3 regions of the Megasphaera vaginalis (ex Srinivasan et al. 2021) genome follow, and region 1 is predicted to be linked to each of the others. Evidence: riboswitches for the same ligand, from Rfam matches in the RefSeq annotation. Region 1 holds a riboswitch; each other region holds the start of a gene.
What was found. A riboswitch is a leader RNA that binds a small molecule or an ion and turns the genes downstream of it on or off. The one in region 1 is predicted to bind S-adenosylmethionine.
Positions count from the first base shown of each region.

Region 2: another riboswitch for S-adenosylmethionine. It lies ahead of metK (methionine adenosyltransferase); the one in region 1 lies ahead of HMPREF1250_RS05480 (MetQ/NlpA family ABC transporter substrate-binding protein).
Region 3: another riboswitch for S-adenosylmethionine. It lies ahead of HMPREF1250_RS01615 (methionine ABC transporter ATP-binding protein); the one in region 1 lies ahead of HMPREF1250_RS05480 (MetQ/NlpA family ABC transporter substrate-binding protein).

Region 1 covers NZ_AWXA01000032.1:17,099-19,344, reverse strand. The annotation lists gene HMPREF1250_RS05480 (MetQ/NlpA family ABC transporter substrate-binding protein) at 14-847, opposite strand; SAM riboswitch class I at 928-1,022, opposite strand; gene rhaD (rhamnulose-1-phosphate aldolase) at 1,162-2,013, shown strand.
Region 2 covers NZ_AWXA01000025.1:33,541-35,786, reverse strand. The annotation lists gene priA (replication restart helicase PriA) at 1-51, opposite strand, end outside; gene metK (methionine adenosyltransferase) at 117-1,307, opposite strand; SAM riboswitch class I at 1,358-1,460, opposite strand; gene coaBC (bifunctional phosphopantothenoylcysteine decarboxylase/phosphopantothenate--cysteine ligase CoaBC) at 1,636-2,246, opposite strand, start outside.
Region 3 covers NZ_AWXA01000007.1:85,904-88,149, reverse strand. The annotation lists gene HMPREF1250_RS01625 (flavodoxin) at 1-23, opposite strand, end outside; gene hpf (ribosome hibernation-promoting factor, HPF/YfiA family) at 256-780, opposite strand; SAM riboswitch class I at 955-1,050, shown strand; gene HMPREF1250_RS01615 (methionine ABC transporter ATP-binding protein) at 1,128-2,171, shown strand; gene HMPREF1250_RS01610 (methionine ABC transporter permease) at 2,152-2,246, shown strand, end outside.

The DNA.
Region 1 (2,246 bases):
TTTCTGCGGCGCCTTAGAAACTCGGTAAAATGGCTCCCTGGTATTTGTCTTCAATGAATTTTTTCACTTCCGGAGACTGGAGCGCTTTGATCAATTTCTGGATTTCCGGCCGCGATTCATCGCCTGCGCGGATTGCCAGAATATTGGCGTACGGCGAATCCTTGGATTCCAGGAAAAGGGCGTCTTTCAGCGGATTCAAACCGGCTTCCATGGCGAAATTCGTATTGATAACGGCAATGTCGACATCGTCGAGGGAGCGGGGAACTTGTGCGGCTTCAAGTTCAAGGAATTGGAGATTTTTGTCGTTGCCGACGATATCTTGCACTGTAGACGCAATGTTGCCGCCGTCTTTCAAGGTAATCAATCCGGCGCTTTGCAGAATGAGGAGCGCGCGGCCGCCATTGGACGGGTCGTTAGGAATGGCCACCTTGCCGTCTTGCGGTACGTCTTTCAGATCCTTGATCTTATGGGAATACACGCCCATCGGTTCGACGTGGACTTTTCCGGCTGAGACGAGTTTTGTGCCGTGTTCGCTGTTGAATTTATCCATAAACGGCACGTGCTGATGGAACGTTGCATCAAGTTCGCCGTCGGCCAACGCCAGATTCGGTTTGACATAGTCCGTAAATTCAACGATTTTCAAATCGATGCCTTCTTTAGCCAGAAGCGGTTTGATTTCATTCAGGATTTCGCTGTGCGGTACCGGTGTGGCGCCGACGGTGATCGTCGTATTCTTCGTGCTTTCCGTACCGCCTGCCGGCGTGCTGCTGCCGCAGCCGCCTGCTAATACTGCCAACGACAGAAGTGCTGCCGTCGCTAATAAAGATAATTTTTTGAAATGGTTCATTTAACGGATTCCCCCTTTGGTAATGTATAGCGGAAGTCAATAAAAAAGCCTCTTTCCGAAAGAAGAAAGAGGGTACCGTTTCTTTATCTCTCGGAATTGCTTCCGCAGGAATTGGCACCGTATTACCGGTTGCCGGGCTTCATAGGGCCAGTCCCTCCGCCACTCTGGATAAAATGTATGAACTTGTTCGGTTGTCATTCTACTAGGAAAAGGAATCATTGTCAAGAAAGAGGATAGATTTTTTGCGGCAAAATTGTAGACGCGGAGAAATCCCTGTGCTATCCTGAAAAGACATGAATGATGAGGAGGAACGAATGATGGAAGTATTGCACGAGCCCTTTGTGAGAGACTGCATTCATATGGCGGAAGAAGCGAATCAGCGCGGCTGGCATGAACGAAACGGCGGTAATCTCAGCTATCGTTTAACGGCGGCGGAAGCGGCTGCTTGCCGTGCGGGCTTCGGTACGAAACGGAACTGGCTGCCTTTGACGATGCCGCTTCCGGTATTGGGCGGCGATTTCTTTCTTCTTACAGGCAGCGGCAAATACATGAGCAAGGTTGCTGCCGCTCCGGAAGAGTGTCTCGGCATTATTGAGCTGGCAGCCGACGGCGGCAGCTATGCCGTCCGTTGGGGGCTGGAAAAGGGCGGTAACGTGACCAGTGAGCTGCCGACGCACCTTCGGACACAGGCTTTGAAGAAGAGACGGGATGCAAGTCGCAACCGCATTGTTTACCATGCGCATCCGGCAAATCTGATCGCCTTGACGTTCGTCGTTCCCATTGACGATGCCGCCATTACGAGGGAACTGTGGGAAGCGGATATTGAAAATCCCCTCGTTTTTCCCGAAGGTATCGGTATCGTACCTTGGATGGTGCCCGGCAGCGAAGCGGTGGCGACGGCGACGTTGGCGAAAATGGAGCGATATCGGGCTGTCATCTGGGCGCATCACGGCACCTTCGTTTGCGGTGACGATTTTGATGACGCTTTCGGATTAATGGATTCGCTGGAAAAAGCGGCGTCCATTTGTGTGAAAATCCGCGCTATGGGCGGCAAACGGCAGGCGATGACGAATCAGAACTTGTCGGATCTGGCGGCGGCCTTCGGCCTGCTTCTACACGAAGGCGCATTGCGGCTAGGGGAAGAGACGTCAAAAGGGAAGACGTAAGGGCCGTGCTTTTTCCGCCGTTTTTGCGCGGAACAACTATGATGGTGTGCCGACGGCATTTGCAGGCATGTTTTGCCGTACAAAAAGATGCCCGTCCGTTGCTTGACAAGAACAGAGTGTGCAGTATATAATACTGTCCAAACATAAATACCAGATCGATGAACGAAACGAGTATATCCGAGTGGGGCAGTTACAGCGAGCTGATGGCAGTGGAAGTTCAGCACGGACCGGCG
Region 2 (2,246 bases), on a different contig from region 1:
CGTTTGCTGCAATCGTTTTGCCGTAATGTTGATAATAATGTCAGCAATCATTTTCATTCCTCCCGGTAACAAAGAAAGGGAGACTCTCGTCTCCCTTTGACCGTACGATATGATAATTATAAACCAGCTTCACTGCGAAGTACAGCCACTTTATCCAGCTGCTCCCAAGGCAGATGAAGATCGTTCCGGCCGAAATGGCCGTAAGCGGCCGTCTGCTTATAGATCGGACGCTGCAAATCAAGCATTTCAATGATGCCTGCCGGACGCAGATCGAAGTGTTTGCGGATCAAGGCGACAATCGTGTCCGTGTCGACGTGACCGGTACCGAACGTTTCCACATGGATCGAGACGGGATGAGCCACGCCGATGGCGTAAGCGAGCTGGATTTCGCACTTATCGGCAAGACCTGCCGCAACGATGTTCTTAGCCACATAACGGGCGGCATAAGCAGCGGAACGGTCCACTTTCGTAGGATCCTTGCCGGAAAAGGCGCCGCCGCCGTGGCGCGCCATACCGCCGTAGGTATCGACGATAATTTTGCGTCCAGTCAGCCCGGAATCACCTTGCGGACCGCCGATGACGAAACGGCCCGTCGGATTGATAAAGAGCTTTGTCTTTTCATCGAACAGTCCATCGGGAATTTCCGGTTTGATGACATTTTCGATCAGATCTTTTTCGATCTGTTCCCGCGTCACTTCCGGACTGTGTTGCGTCGAGATGACGATCGTGTCGATGTGTACGGGTTTGCCGTCTTCATATTCGACGGTGACCTGCGTTTTGCCGTCAGGACGAAGATAGGTCAGCACGTCTTCCTTGCGGATTTTTGCCAGGCGACGAGCCAAACGATGAGCAAGTGAGATCGGCAGCGGCATGTACTCGTCCGTTTCATTGGTCGCATAACCGAACATCATGCCCTGGTCGCCGGCGCCGATGGCGTCGAATTGTTCGCCGTTGCCGGCCTTGGCTTCAAGGGCCTCGTCAACGCCCATGGCAATATCCTGAGATTGTTCGTCCAAAGAGACAAGGATACCGCAGGTATCGCAGTCAAAACCGTACTTGGCACGGGTGTAGCCGATGCCGCGTATCGTCTCACGGACAATATGGGGAATATCGACATAACAATTGGTGGAAATTTCTCCTACGACATGCACCATTCCTGTGGTAATCAGCGTTTCGCAGGCTACGCGGGCATGTTTATCTTTTGCCAAAATGGCATCCAGAATGCTGTCGGAAATCTGGTCAGCTATTTTGTCGGGATGTCCTTCTGTTACGGATTCGGATGTGAAAAATTCACGATTTTTTACCATTACCATTCCTCCTGTAAAAAAATTCCCCTCTGCAAAAGAGGGGTTCTTGTTACCCATCTTCCAGTGAAAGCACTGTTGGAATTAGCACCTTTTCAATAGTGAAGGTTGCTGCGGCGTCATCGGGCCAATCCCTCTGCCGACTCTTGATGGAACATATGTAATTTACGGTACTTAGTATTATAGAATAAGGACGAAAAAAAAGCAATAGATCGCCGTCGTTTTCCTATATCGCAAGCGCATGAAAATCATGCCTTCCAGTCTCGTCAAACGACACAGACGAGGACACTTTGCGGCTTGCCTAAAGTATCCTCGCCTCCACGTTTTTATTTTACGCCTCAGCGCTTTCTTTCGCAGCGACCAAAGCGGCGCCGGCGCTGATGATCTTTTGCGCTAATTCAAACTTGCTCATCATTTCCATCGCCTCGCTGCGCCCGTCAGGGAACAAAAAGGTCGCTATATTCGTCGTCCCCTGAAACCCGGCGCCGGCGACGCTGACATCATTGGCAACAAGCATGTCGAGGTTCTTTTTCTTCAACTTACCCATACCGTATTCGATGACATTGGTCGTTTCAGCGGCAAAACCGATCAGTACCTGATGCGTTTTTTTCTGTCCCAACCCATACAGAATATCAGGGTTCTTAGCCAGTTCCACAGTCAACGTTTCCGACGATTTCTTAATTTTATTTTCCGCCGGCCTGGCAACGCGATAATCGGCAACTGCCGCTGCCTTGACGACCAGATCGACGGAATCGTAAATCTCCTCGCAAGCGGCCTGCATTTCCAGTGTCGTGCCGACATCGATGCGATGCACGCCTAACGGCGCCGGCAAAGCTGACGGAGCCGCGACGAGAGTCACATCGGCGCCGGCCAGCATGGCCGCTTTGGCAACGGCAAATCCCATGCGGCCGCTGGAACGATTGCCGATATAGCGGACCGGAT
Region 3 (2,246 bases), on a different contig from region 1:
ACAACCGCTCTATTTCTCATCATATACATTCCTCCCGGCAACAATACCAATACACTCAGTATACTTACAATCTATAAAATAATTTTTTTATTTTTCTTCATTGTCTCTCCTTCAATCTTACTATCTCCATCTTGCTTTCAGTATACAAGCAAAACGAAAACATAGCTAATACCTATGTCAACTATACACATATACTTAAGAAGCATGTTTTTTTGCAAAAAAAATCCCTTGCCACAAAGGCAAGGGATCAACTGCTCAGAATTCCGGCTCAATAAGTCCGTATTTACCATGTTTCCGTTTATAGACCACACTGATCGTATCCGTGTCAGAGTTGAGGAAAACGAAGAAATCATGACCGATGAGATTCATTTGCAGAATCGCTTCTTCCACATCCATCGGCCGTGCGGCAAATTTCTTGGTTCTGACAACTTCAAATTCTTCTTCCGGAGCGTCAGGACCTTCTACCAACGCGGCATGGAAGGAATCGCCCTTCATGCGGCGCGCAATTTTTGTCTTATATTTATGGATCTGACGCACGATCTTGTCAAAGCCGAGATCAATTGCGGCATACATATCGTCATTACGTTCTACAACCCGCAGCACGACGCCGTCGACCTTGACTGTAAGTTCAGCAATTTTAGTGTCTTTTTCAATAGAAAGAACGGCCTGCAAATTCACTTCGCTATCGAAATACTTGGTAACCTTTTTCTCATGCTTCAGTACGTACTCCTTTAATGCCGGAGTAATTTCAATATTCTTACCTCTTACAACTGCTGCCATAAAAATCCCTTCCTTTCATAAAGGAAATAAAGCTTGCACCGTATTTCCCCTTATATTTTATATATTCAACAGCAACATGCAAATTCCTGCTGTGAAAGTTTTGCAATAAACGGCAACTCCCGTTTGACATCATTTCCCGTTCATGATAAGATAAACGGCAACAGCATAATATACTGTTCATCCAGAGCAGCAGAGGGACTGGCCCTATGAAGCTGCGGCAACCCCCACTCGGGAAGGTGCCAATTCCATCGGAGATTCCGACAGATGACATGAGCTTAGTTCTGGTGCGCCGTCAACTGTTGACGGCTTTTTTTATTTTACAAACTGTGTTTTAAGGAGCTGATACCGTGATTATCCTGGAAAATATCACCAAAACTTACGGCGGCAAGGCGAAGGTCACCGCCTTAAACGGCATTGATCTGACGATCGAAGACGGCGAGATATTCGGCATCATCGGCAAGAGCGGCGCCGGTAAATCAACGTTGGTGCGTTGCATCAATATGCTGGAAAAACCGACGAGCGGCAAAGTCATTATCAATACCAAAGAGCTGACGGCAATGAACGACAGCCAGTTGCGCCGGGAAAGAAAAAACATCGGCATGATCTTTCAACATTTTAATCTCCTGTCTTCACGTACGGTTTTTGACAACATTGCTTTCCCCCTCGAATTGATCGGAGCCTCAAAAGAGGTGATCAAAAAAAAGGTCGATGAATTGCTTGATCTCGTAGACCTGACGGACCGCCAATACAATTATCCGTCCCAATTATCTGGCGGCCAGAAACAACGCGTCGGCATCGCCCGGGCCCTGGCCAGCGATCCGAAAATTCTCCTCTGCGATGAAGCCACATCGGCCCTCGATCCGCAAACGACGAAATCGATCCTCGACTTGTTGAAGAATATCAACAAAAGCCTGAACCTTACGATTGTCCTGATCACGCATGAAATGGCGGTCATTAAAGAAATCTGTGACCGCGTCGCCGTTATCGAAGGCGGCGTTATTAAAGAGCAAGGGCGGGTTGTCGATATTTTTACGGCCCCGCAATCACAAACGATGCAGGACTTCGTCAAATCCGTTATCAATACGGAAATCCCCGAGGGAATCCGTAAAATGGGCATCAGCGACCAACCGGCGCCTGACCGCAATATGCTCGTGCGCCTTCGCTTCAAAGGCGAGATTACGAAAGATCCGGTCGTGATGAATATCGCCAAAAAATCAAATGCCGCCGTCAGCGTCCTCTACGGCGACATCGACTATATCCAGGACGAGCCCTTCGGGTATCTCGTCATCGTCATTATGGGCGACATGGAAACACAAACGGCAGCATTTTCATACATCAAGGAATTACCCATTGAAAGCGAGGTTTTAGGTTATGTCCCCGGAAATCATTAAATTACTGACGCAAGGCATAGAAGAAACGGTATTCATGGTTTGTGTAGCGACGTTCATCGGCTCTTTGATCGGCAT